Regions from separate parts of the Streptomyces sp. NPDC020807 genome, predicted to be linked through region 1. Evidence: riboswitches for the same ligand, from Rfam matches in the RefSeq annotation. Region 1 holds a riboswitch; each other region holds the start of a gene.

Region 1 (3,828 bases):
CGCCGGACGACGGTGTCCGCGGAGTGCGGGGCCCGGTCGAGGACGGGGCCGAGGACGGCGTGCAGGCCGTGGCCCGCCATCCCGTACGTGCCGGGGCGGAGGGAGGCGAGGCTGCGGGTCAGGGTGATCCGCTCCGGTCCCGTGGCGTGCACGGTGAGCCGGGGGTCGCCCGGGAGTGGTCGTCCGGACGGCGCCTTGAGGGCGACGTCGCTGGCGTACCGGCCGGCCGCCACCGCGGCCGCGCCGATACCTATCAGGGTGGTGACGGCCGCTGCCGTCGCGGTAACCGTGCGCACGCTCCCAGTGTCCGCAGGGTGGGGGCCGCCTGCCACCGGGGGACCTCCGGCGTGCCCCTGGCGAGTGACAAGGGTCTCCCCCGCCGCGTCCCCCGGTCGGATGGTCTCGTCCAGGGGGCGGAACGCCGCCCGGGAGCGCCGGCGCCGCCGGGGCTCGTGGGGCGCCCAGGGCCCCGGATTACCGGCGGTCGCAGGGTGACCGCATCGTGGACATCCGGCCCGCCGGAGGGCGAAGCGGAATCTCTTGACACCGGATGGAGACACCACGTCGCCCGCCCCAGTTCACCTTCCGTTCATCCAGGTTGCCTACGTTCGACGAGCCACTGACGTCAAACGATTGCCTGGGTAAATGGAACACATCACGCTGCTGCTCGCCATTGTGGTCGTGACAGCTCTCGTGTTCGATTTCACGAACGGTTTCCACGACACCGCCAACGCGATGGCCACGACCATCTCGACCGGTGCGCTCAAGCCCAAGACGGCGGTGGCCATGTCCGCCGTGCTGAACCTCGTCGGAGCCTTCCTGTCCGTGGAGGTCGCCAAGACGATCTCCGGCGGGATCATCAACGAAGAGGGCATTCGCACAGAAGTGATCTTCGCGGCGCTCGTGGGCGCCATCCTCTGGAACCTGCTGACCTGGCTCCTGGGCCTGCCGTCCAGCTCCTCCCACGCCCTCTTCGGCGGCCTGATCGGCGCCGCCGTCATGTCCGCCGGCTGGTCCGCGGTCAACGGCTCGACGATCGTCACCAAGGTCCTCATCCCGGCCGTCGCCGCGCCGCTCGTCGCCGGCCTCGCCGCGATGGCCGCCACCAAGCTGACGTACAAGATCAAGGCCAACCCCGACGCCAAGGCCACCGCCAAGGGCTTCCGGGCCGGTCAGATCGCCTCCGCCGGTCTCGTCTCCCTCGCCCACGGCACCAACGACGCCCAGAAGACGATGGGCATCATCACCCTCGCCCTGGTCACCCAGGGCGTCGTCGCCCCCGGCTCGAACCCGCCCCTGTGGGTCGTCGTCTCCGCCGGTGTCGCCATCGCGCTCGGCACCTACCTCGGCGGCTGGCGCATCATCCGCACCATGGGCAAGGGCCTGACCGACCTCCAGCCGCAGCAGGGCTTCGCCGCCCAGACCAGCGCCGCGACGGTCATCCTGGCCTCCTCGCACCTCGGCTTCTCCCTCTCCACCACCCAGTCCTGCTCGGGTGCCGTGATGGGCGCCGGCCTCGGCCGCAAGGGCGGTGTCGTCCGCTGGTCGACCGCCACCCGGATGTTCGTCGCCTGGGGTCTCACCCTTCCGGCCGCCGGCCTCGTCGGCGCGGGCGCCGAGTTCCTGACCAAGCAGGGCCCCTGGGGCATCGCCGCCGTCGCCGTCCTCCTCGTCGCCGGCTCGGGCGTCATCTGGACCCTCTCCCGTCGCAAGCCGGTCGACCACAACAACGTCACCGCCGACGACCTCGACGAGGAGCCCGCGGGCGTCGTGACCACCGCCATCGCGGCCGTCACCCCGCCGCCGGCCCCCGGTTCCGTCGCCGCCGTCGCGGACGAGGACCTCAAGACCACCATCCCGGCGCCGGTTCCCACGGACCCGGCCGCTCCCCCGGCCTCCGCCGCTGCGGTGTAAGGAACGAACGACATGAAGATCGACTGGGCAGCTCTCGGCTCCGTCTTCGGAGTCAGCCTCGTGGCGACCGTCGCCCTCGTGGGCCTCTTCACCCTCGGGATCGTCGGCCTCGGCAAGCAGGAGGAGGCCGAGGCGAACGGCGGCTCCGCCGCCCTGGCCCGTACCGGCGCCTACGCCTGCTTCGCCCTCTGCGCGGCGGCCGTCGGCTACGGCATCTACCTGATCGTCGTCTGACGGTCGCGCCTCCCTCCTCACGGCGGGCGGTCCCCACCTCCGGGTGGGGGCCGCCCGCCGTGTTCGTGGTGCCGTGTTTGTGGTGCTTCGCACAGTGACCCGTCGCAGGTCAAAGGTGGGTTGACGGCTGTTCGCGGCGCGTGGTGGACTGCCGAGGCCATTACGGCGGCAGTCAGAGGAAGTCCGGTGCGAATCCGGCGCGGTCCCGCCACTGTGACCGGGCCCCCAGGGTCCGGGAGTCAGGAACTCTCGCCGCCGGTCACGTCGATCCAGGGCGCGGACCCTGAGTGAGGACATGCGCCATGCCCGGCCGCATCAGAACCACAGGTGCCTTCGCCTACGGAGCCGCCCTCGGGCTGGCCGTCGACCGCCTCGTCGGCGATCCACGCCGCGGCCACCCCGTCGCCTTCTTCGGCCGGACCGCCGCCGCCGTCGAACAGCGCCTGCACCGCGACGACCGCGCCCGCGGCGCCCTGCACACCGCCGTCTGCGCCGGGACGACCGTCGCCGCGGGCGCCCTCGCCGCCCGGGCCGTACGGAACCGGCCGGCCGCCGCCGTCGCCCTCACCGCCGCGTCCGTCTGGGCCGTCGTCGGCGGTACGACCCTGGGCCGCGAGGCGCAGGCGATCGGCGGGGCGCTCGCCGCCGGCGACCTGGACGTGGCCCGCGAGCGGCTGCCGCACCTCTGCGGGCGCGACCCGCAGTCCCTCGACGGTCCCGCGATGGCCCGCGCCGTCGTCGAGTCCGTCGCCGAGAACACCTCCGACGCCGTCGTCGGCGCCCTCTTCTGGGGCGCGGTCGCGGGCGTCCCCGGCCTCCTCGGCTTCCGGGCCGTCAACACCCTCGACGCGATGGTCGGCCACAAGTCCCCGCGCTACCTCCGCTTCGGCTGGGCCTCGGCCCGCCTCGACGACGTGGCCGGCTGGCCCGGCGCCCGGCTGACCGCCGTCGCCGCGACGCTCGCCGGCGGCGACCCGCGCGGAGCCGTACGGGCCTGGCGGGCGGACGCGGCGAAGCACCCGAGCCCCAACGCGGGCCCCGTCGAGGCCTCCTTCGCGGGCGCACTCGGCGTACGGCTCGGGGGGACCCTCTCGTACGGCGGGCGGGTCGAGCACCGGCCCGTCCTCAACGGGGAGGGGCGGCCCGTCGAGGTCGCCGACATCGACCGGGCGGTCCGGCTCTCGCGCCGGGTCACCGCCGTGTCGCTGGCCGCCTGCGTCGGCGGCCGGCTGATCGTGAGCGCGCTGAGCGCGCGCGCGTCGAAGGGGAGGAACGCATGAGCGGCGGCCGCACGAGGGGTGGCGGACTGCTCGTCGCCGGGACCACGTCCGACGCGGGCAAGAGCGTCGTGACCGCCGGGATCTGCCGCTGGCTGGTCCGGCAGGGGATCAAGGTCGCCCCCTTCAAGGGACAGAACATGTCCCTCAACTCCTTCGTGACCCGCGAGGGCGCCGAGATCGGGCGCGCGCAGGCCATGCAGGCGCAGGCCGCGCGCGTCGAGCCGACCGCGCTCATGAACCCCGTGCTGCTCAAGCCCGGCAGCGACCGGTCCAGCCAGGTCGTCCTCATGGGCAAGCCGGTCGGCGAGCTGTCGGCCCGCGGCTACCACGGGGGCAGGCAGAAGGAGCTCTTCGAGCCCGTCCTCGCCTGCCTGGAGGAGCTGCGGAGCACGTACGACGC
Region 2 (3,828 bases), on a different contig from region 1:
ACCGGGGGCACCCTGTTCGTGGAGAAGATCGCGGGCGCCGCCGCCGAGGAGGGGGCGCCGCTGGAGCGGGTCGAGGCCGTCGCCCGGAGGGTGAACGAGCGGTGCCGGTCCTTCGGGGTCGCCCTCAGCGCCTGCACCACGCCGGCCAAGGGCAGTCCGACCTTTCAACTACCGCCTGGTGAGCTGGAGTTGGGAGTCGGCATCCATGGCGAACCGGGGCGGGAGCGGCGGGCCATGATGACCTCGCGGGAGATCGCGGACTACGCCGTGGACGTCGTCGTCGACGATCTTCGGCCGCGCGGACCCGTGCTGGTGCTGGTCAACGGGATGGGCGGCACGCCGCTGCTCGAACTGTACGGGTTCAACGCCGAGGTGCAGCGGGTCCTCGGCGAGCGCGGGATTCCCGTCGCCCGGACGCTCGTCGGGAACCACGTGACCTCCCTCGACATGGCCGGCTGTTCCGTCACCCTCTGCGAGGTCGACGAGGAGCTGCTGCGGCTCTGGGACGCGCCCGTGCAGACGGCCGCCCTGCGGTGGGGACGGTGAGCGGGATGACGGAGGGTCTCGACGCCGGGTTCGCGGTGCGGTGGCTGACGGGGGCCGCCCAGGTCGTCTCCCGCGAGGCCGACCGGCTCACGGATCTCGATTCCGCCATCGGCGACGCCGACCACGGCGCCAACCTCAGGCGCGGGTTCGCCGCCGTGGCCGAGGTGCTCGCCGAGGAGCCGCCCCCGACGCCGGGGGCGGTGCTCGTCGCCGCCGGGCGGGAGCTGATCTCGACCGTCGGCGGGGCCTCGGGGCCGCTGTACGGGACCCTGCTGCGGCGCGCCGGGAAGGCACTCGGCGAGGATGCGGCCGTCGGCCGGGAACGCTTCGCGGAGGCCCTCGGCGCCGGGGTCGGTGCCGTGGGACAGCTCGGCGGGGCGCAGGTGGGGGACAAGACCATGCTGGACGCGCTCGTTCCGGGCGTGGAGGGGCTGCGGACGTCCTTCGAGGCGGGGCGGGCGGCCGCCGCGGCCGGTGCGCTGGGGACCGTACCCCTGCGGGCGAGGAAGGGCCGGGCCAGTTATCTGGGCGAGCGGTCGATCGGGCACGAGGATCCGGGGGCCGCCTCCTCGGCGCTGCTGCTCGCGGCGCTCGCCGACACCGCCCGGGCGGAGGGTCTCTCGTGAGCGCGGGGACGCCGGCGCGGGTGGGCATCGTGCTCGTCTCGCACAGCGCGGCCGTCGCCGCCTCGGTCGCCGAGCTCGCCCGCGGCCTCGCCGGCGGCGGTGACACCGCCCCGATCCGGCCGGCCGGCGGGCTCCCCGACGGGGGTCTCGGGACGAGTGCCGCCCTCGTCGCCGAGGCGGCGGAGGCGGTCGACGGCGGGGCCGGGGTGGCGGTCCTCGTCGACCTCGGCAGCGCGGTCCTCACCGTGAAGGCGCTCCTCGCCGAGGGTGACGAACTCCCGGCGGGCACCCGTCTGGTGGACGCGCCCTTCGTCGAGGGCGCGGTCGCCGCGCTGGTGACGGCGAGTGCCGGCGGGGACCTCGACGCGGTGGCCGCGGCGGCCTCGGAGGCGTACGCGTACCGGAAGGAATGAGCGGCGCCCGGGAGGGCCGGCCGCGAGTGCGGGGAGTGACCGGGAGGGCGCGCCCGGTGGCGGCCGTGTTGTGATCGGGCAGGTCAACACACTAATGTCGCAGGGCCTTGGTGTACGGGAAACCGGTGCGGTACCGGTGCGGCCCTCGCCACTGTGATCGGGAGTTCCGGCTCCACACCCGGGGGGGACAGCCCTCCCGGGCAAGCCACTGGACCGTCGTGGGAGACCGCCTCGGTGTGGGAAGGCGGAGTCGGGACGTATGACCGTCAGCCAGGAGACCGGCCGGGGCGCGTTGTCCATCCACGAGGTGCTGGAGAGGGTCTCCCAACCATGCATATAGCCGAGGGGTACCTACCCCCCGTCCACGCCGCCGCCTGGGGCGTCGCGGCCGCCCCGTTCGTCGTCCACGGGGCCCGCGCCCTCACCCGAGAGGTGCGCGCGAACCCCGAGTCCACTCTGCTCCTCGGCGCGTCCGGCGCCTTCACCTTCGTCCTCTCGGCACTCAAGCTGCCCTCGGTGACGGGAAGTTGTTCCCACCCGACCGGTACGGGCCTGGGCGCGATCCTCTTCCGGCCGCCGATCATGGCGGTCCTGGGGACGATCACGCTCCTCTTCCAGGCCCTCCTGCTCGCCCACGGCGGGCTGACCACGCTCGGCGCGAACGTCTTCTCGATGGCGATCGTCGGGCCGTGGGCGGGGTACGGGACGTACCTGCTGGCCCGCCGGTCCGGCGCGCCGCTGATGGTCGCCGTCTTCCTCGGCGCGTTCGTCGCCGACCTGTCGACGTACTGCGTCACCAGCGTCCAGCTCGCGCTGGCCTTCCCCGACCAGGGCAGCGGCGTCCTCGGCGCGCTCGCCAAGTTCGGGTCCATCTTCGCCGTCACCCAGATCCCGCTGGCCGTGAGCGAGGGTCTCCTGACGGTCCTCGTGATGCGGCTGCTCACGCAGTCCAGCAAGGGCGACCTGATCCGGCTCGGCGTCCTCTCCCGGAAGGCTCCGGAGCGTCCCGCGGAGGAGGTGACCGCGGCATGAGCTCCCCGCGTGTCAGCAAGAACACCAAGATCAACGCGCTGCTCCTGCTCGTCGTCGTCGCGCTCGCGGTCCTTCCGCTCGCGCTCGGCCTCGGCGACCACAAGGAGGAGCCGTTCACGGGCGCGGACGCCGAGGCGGAGACCGCGATCACCGAGCTCCAGCCGGACTACGAGCCCTGGTTCAGCCCGCTGTACGAGCCGCCGTCCGGGGAGATCGAGTCGGCGCTCTTCGCCCTCCAGGCGGCGCTCGGCGCCGGTGTCCTCGCGTACTACTTCGGCGTCCGGCGCGGCCGGCGGCAGGGCGAGGCCCGCGCGCGGGCGGAGCTGGCGTCCCCGGTACCGGCCTCCCCGGCAGCCCCCTTGGTCCCGACCGCCCCGGCAGCGTCCCCGGTACCGGCCTCCCCGATGCCGGCCGAGGCCTCCGACGCCGTCGGCAAGGACGCGTAACCGCCCATGCTCCCCATCGACGCGGCGGCGCACAGCAGCCGCTGGCGCCGTCGGCATCCCGCCGAGAAGGCGCTGCTCGGCTTCGGCCTGACACTCTGCGCGGTCTGTCTGCCGCCGTGGCCCGGCGCCGTGCTCGTGGCGGCGGCGACGCTCGCCGTCCTGCTCGGGCCGGCCGCCGTGCCGGGCCGTCAGCTGTGGCGGGCCTTCCGGGTCCCGCTGGGCTTCTGCGTCACGGGCGCCGTCCCGCTGCTCTTCGAGGTCGGCGGGGAGCGCGGGTTCGTGGCGCTCGCGCCGGGCGGGCCCGGCCACGCGGTGGAGCTGCTGCTCCGAACCGCGGCCGCCTCGCTCGGCGTGCTGCTCTTCGCGTTCACCACGCCCGTCTCGGACGTGCTGCCCCGGCTCGTCCGGGCGGGCGTGCCGGCGCCCGTGGTGGACGTGGCGCTCGTGATGTACCGGATCATCTTCCTGCTGCTCGACTCCCTGACCAAGATCCGGCAGGCGCAGGCGGCCCGCCTCGGGCACACCACCCGGGCGGCGACCTGGCGTTCGCTGGCGGGTCTCGGCGCGACCACGTTCGTCCGTGCCTTCGACCGGGCGCAGCGGATGCAGTCGGGCCTCGCCGGTCGCGGTTACGACGGGACGCTGCGGGTCCTGGTGCCCGCCGCCGCGGTGTCGGTCCGGTTCCTGACGGCGACGGGCGCGCTCCTCGCGGGGCTCGTCGCCCTCACCCTCGTACTCGAAAGGTTCCTTCCGTGAGCAGCAGCA
Region 3 (3,828 bases), on a different contig from region 1:
CGGCGCCGGTCGAGGCGCCGGAGGAGACGCCGAGGACGAACGGGTCGGCGAGCGGGTTGCGGAGCAGCGACTGCATCACGACGCCGCAGACGGCGAGTCCGGCGCCGCAGACGGCCGCGAGGAGGGTGCGGGGCAGACGGAGGTTCCAGACGATGCCGTCCCGGATCGGCGAGACGCCGGAGGCGCCCGGGTCGCCGCCGAGGTGGGCGGCGACGACCGACCCGACCTCGCCGACCCGCAGGTCGGCGGGTCCGACGGTGATCGCGACGGCGACGGAGGCGCCGAGGAGGGCGAGCCCGGCCAGGACCCAGAGGGCCACCGGGCTCCTGGTGGCGGCGGGGCTCCTGGTGGCGGGTGCGCTCACTTCGCGAGTCCGTACGAGCGGAGCGCCGCCGCCAGCTTCTCGATGCCCTCGACCGTGCGCAGGGTGGGGTTCATGGCCTGGCCGCTGAGGAGCACGTACCGCTTCTTCCGCACCGCCGTCATGTTCCGCGTGACGGGGTCGGACTCCAGGAAGGCGATCTTCCTGGCGGCGCTCTCGGCGGACTGGGAGCGGCGGATCAGGTCGCCGATGACGAGGACGTCGGGGTCGCGGTCGGCGACGCTCTCCCAGTTGATCTGGGGCCATTCCTCGCGGGTGTCGTCGAAGACGTTCTTCGCGCCGAGCGCACGGGTGATGACGCCGGGGGCCCCGCAACAGCCGGCCATGTAGGGGGATTCGGCGTTGGCGTACCAGTAGAGGACGGTCGCGTCGGTGAAGTCGCCCGCCGAAGCGGCCTTCGCCACCCGCCCCTTGAGCTCGGCGACGAGCTTCTCGCCGCGCTCGCTCACGTCGAACACCCGGGCCAGGTCACGGATTTCGCCGTACACGGTCTCCATCGTGAGCGGCTTGGTGCGGACGCCGTCGCCGTCGCCGCTGTTGTCCTTGCCGGCGCAGTCGGTCGGCGAGAGGTAGGTGGGGACGCCGAGCTTCGCGAACTGCTCGCGGGGTGCCACGCCGCCCTTGCCGAGCGTGTAGCCGAAGGAGGCGGCGGCGAAGTCGGGTTCGGTGCCGAGGACCTTCTCGAAGGAGGGGTAGCGGTCGGCGAGGCGCGGGACCTTCGCGTTCTCCGCCTCAAGTCCTTTGAGGACGGGGTCGGTCCAGGTGGCGGTGCCCACCATCCGGTCGGCGAGGCCGAGGGAGAGCAGGATCTCGGCGGCGCCCTGGTCGAGCGCGACGGCCCTCCGGGGCGCTCGGTCGATCCGTACGCGCTGACCGCAGTTGTCGAGCGTCACGGGGTGTCCGGAGGCGGTGCCCTCCTCCTGGTTCTTCGCCGCGGGCTTCGGGGCGGTTCCACCGGCGCAGCCGGCCACGGCCAGGACCAGCGCGGACATCAGGGCCAGGAGCAGGGTCCGGGCGGGGCGAGGGACGGGGTGTGCGAACGGCACGGAGCTTCCTCTGCGTCACGGCTCATGCGCGGAGCCTGTCGTACGGTGCTCCCCGGGCGACGTCGCGACGCCGGGGCCGCCAGCAGGTCTTCGGACTCGGGGTCATCCGGACGGAGCGCCTTCCCGGGCCCGTCCCGCGACAGTGCCCAGTGGCCGATGCTCCGCCCGTCGCCCTCACCGCTGCGCGTCAGCTCCGGATTCCCACCGGATTCCCTGACCCGTGCACTCGCCCGTTCGGGTGCGTACAAAGGTGCGACTGGCTTCGGCACAGTACCACCGCGCCCGCCGAGGCCCTCTTCGCACCCGCACACCCCATGGGAGTGCCGGCGCCTTCAGAGGCGGATCTCCTTCGCCTCGAAACGACCCTCGCCGAGGGCGAGGACGAAGGTGATCTGCTGCCCCTCGGAGAGCGTCCTGGCCTCGCCCTCGATGTCGGCGGCGCTGAACCAGACCTGCTCCTCGGAACCGACGGGGACGACGAACCCGTATCCGTCACGACGGTTGAAGGACTTCACGAACCCTTTGCTTCTGCCGTCCACGGCGGCCTCCCTGTCGTCATCGGCGATGGGGGTGTCACGGGGTCTCAGTCGAGGTGTACCCCGTCGGCGCGCCCGCCGCCCGTCGATCGGCGCGAGGGAGTGGCGGTCAGCGGCCGCCGGGGTACGCGATCCGGGCCGTGATCCGCGCGATGCGCGCCGCCGAGACCTCGGGGGACGCCACCGGCTGGACGATGTGACTGACGGTGAGCCGCACGATCGTCTCGACCGCGAGGCCGCGGGACTCCTCGTCCACGTCGGGCCAGGCCTCGATCGCGTACGCGTCGAGCAGGGTCATCGCCGTCCCGAAGACGGGTTCGGGCCGGGTGGTCAGATAGGCGAGGAGGTCGTCGTCGCCGCCGCGCGCCGCCACCAGGACGCTCTTGATGAGGGGGTTGTCCACGGCCTGCTGGAGCGTGTAGCCGACCCCGGCCGCCGCCGCGGCCTCCAACTCGCCTCGGTGGGCGTCCAGTTCGCGCTGGATTCCGACGAGGAAGCCCTCCAGCTCTCGCTGGACGAGGGCCTGGCCGATGGCCTCCTTCGAGCCGAACTCGTTGTAGAGCGTCTGGCGGCTGATCCCGGCGGCGCGCGCGATGCCGGTCATGCGCAGGCCGCCCCAGCCCTCGGCGGCGACGAGGCGGTAGGCGGCGTCGAGCACCTGCTCGCGCAGGAGGGACCGGACGCTGTCGCGGAAACGTGTCATCGTGCGCCCACCTTATCCAGCGAACCCCTCAGAGGGCGCTGCCGCCCGAGACGTCCAGGTACTGGCCGGTGACCCAGCGGGCCTCGTCGGAGACGAGGAAGGCGACGACGTCCGCGATGTCGGCGGGGTCGCCGATCCGGCCGAAGACCGAGTGGGCGGCGAGGGCCGCGCGCGCCTCCGGGGTCGTCCGGCGCCGGGCGTTCATGTCGGTGGCGACGAAGCCGGGGGCGACGGCGTTGACCGTGATCCCCCGGGGGCCGAGCTCCTTGGCGAGCGCCAGCGTCATCGTGTCGACGGCGCCCTTGGTCATCGCGTAGGTCACGGACTCGGGGAAGGCCGTCCTGGTCGCGAGGGAGGAGACGTTGACGATCCGGCCGCCGTCACGGAGCCGGTCGAGGCCCCGCTGGATGAGGAAGAGGGGGGCCTTCACGTTGATCGCGAAGAGCCGGTCGAAGACCTCGGGGGACAGCTCGTGGACGCGGCCGGAGCCGCTCGCCCCGGCGTTGTTGACGAGGATGTCGAAGCCGGGCTCCTCGCCGAGCTCCGCGAGACCCGCGTCGAGGCCCGCGTAGAACACGTCGACGGCGTCCGGCGCCGCGAGGTCGGACCGGAAGGCGAAGGCCCGCCCGCCCCGCTCCTCGACGCCCCGCACCGTCGCGCGGGCGGCGTCCTCGTCGCGGCCGTAGTGGACGGCGACCAGGGCGCCGTCCGCGGCGAGCCGCTCGGCGACGCCTCTTCCGATGCCTCGGCTCGCTCCCGTGACGATCGCGGTCCTGCCGGCCAAGCGGGCCATGTGGATGGTGCCTTCCTACGATGTGGGGGTGGGTCCGCTTCGGGCAGCGCCGAGGAGCAGCCGCCGGTACCACGGCGCGTGCGCCGCGAACCCCTCGGCGAAGCCCGGCCCCGGCACGCAACCGAGCTCCCGCCAGGGGCGGTCGTCGGCGAACCAGTGGTCGGTGGCGAGCATGGCGAGGTGGTGCTGCGCGAAGGGGAGGTCCGCGAGGAGGTTACAGGCCGCCGCGACGTCCGCGACCGGCGTCCCGGGGGCCTCCGGCGGGCGGACGGTCAGCGTCTCGGCGGCGGCGATCAGGGCCGCCGCCGGCACCGGCTCGGGGTGGCCGACGTAGTACGCGCCCGGCTCGGTCCGCGGCGAGAGCGCGG

Evidence for each region. Region 1 has a riboswitch for cobalamin ahead of AB0G79_RS30785 (cobalamin biosynthesis protein). Riboswitches for the same ligand answer to the same signal wherever they lie in the genome.
Region 2: it holds a riboswitch for cobalamin, as region 1 does, so the genes downstream of both, AB0G79_RS29600 (energy-coupling factor ABC transporter permease) here and AB0G79_RS30785 (cobalamin biosynthesis protein) in region 1, are expected to answer to the same signal.
Region 3: it holds a riboswitch for cobalamin, as region 1 does, so the genes downstream of both, AB0G79_RS18260 (ABC transporter substrate-binding protein) here and AB0G79_RS30785 (cobalamin biosynthesis protein) in region 1, are expected to answer to the same signal.

Annotation. Positions count from the first base shown of each region.
Region 1 covers NZ_JBFADU010000033.1:55,427-59,254, forward strand. Annotated here, with positions in the region: gene AB0G79_RS30770 (hypothetical protein) at 1-296, opposite strand, end outside; gene AB0G79_RS30775 (inorganic phosphate transporter) at 646-1,914, shown strand; gene AB0G79_RS30780 (hypothetical protein) at 1,927-2,148, shown strand; cobalamin riboswitch at 2,283-2,418, shown strand; gene AB0G79_RS30785 (cobalamin biosynthesis protein) at 2,451-3,428, shown strand; gene AB0G79_RS30790 (cobyric acid synthase) at 3,425-3,828, shown strand, end outside.
Region 2 covers NZ_JBFADU010000030.1:23,367-27,194, forward strand. Annotated here, with positions in the region: gene dhaK (dihydroxyacetone kinase subunit DhaK) at 1-546, shown strand, start outside; gene dhaL (dihydroxyacetone kinase subunit DhaL) at 552-1,172, shown strand; gene AB0G79_RS29595 (PTS fructose transporter subunit IIA) at 1,169-1,585, shown strand; cobalamin riboswitch at 1,677-1,887, shown strand; gene AB0G79_RS29600 (energy-coupling factor ABC transporter permease) at 1,916-2,617, shown strand; gene AB0G79_RS29605 (energy-coupling factor ABC transporter substrate-binding protein) at 2,614-3,063, shown strand; gene cbiQ (cobalt ECF transporter T component CbiQ) at 3,070-3,819, shown strand; gene AB0G79_RS29615 (ATP-binding cassette domain-containing protein) at 3,816-3,828, shown strand, end outside.
Region 3 covers NZ_JBFADU010000011.1:41,539-45,366, reverse strand. Annotated here, with positions in the region: gene AB0G79_RS18265 (iron chelate uptake ABC transporter family permease subunit) at 1-319, opposite strand, end outside; gene AB0G79_RS18260 (ABC transporter substrate-binding protein) at 361-1,374, opposite strand; cobalamin riboswitch at 1,513-1,643, opposite strand; gene AB0G79_RS18255 (cold shock domain-containing protein) at 1,761-1,967, opposite strand; gene AB0G79_RS18250 (TetR family transcriptional regulator) at 2,074-2,667, opposite strand; gene AB0G79_RS18245 (glucose 1-dehydrogenase) at 2,696-3,460, opposite strand; gene AB0G79_RS18240 (NAD-dependent epimerase/dehydratase family protein) at 3,476-3,828, opposite strand, start outside.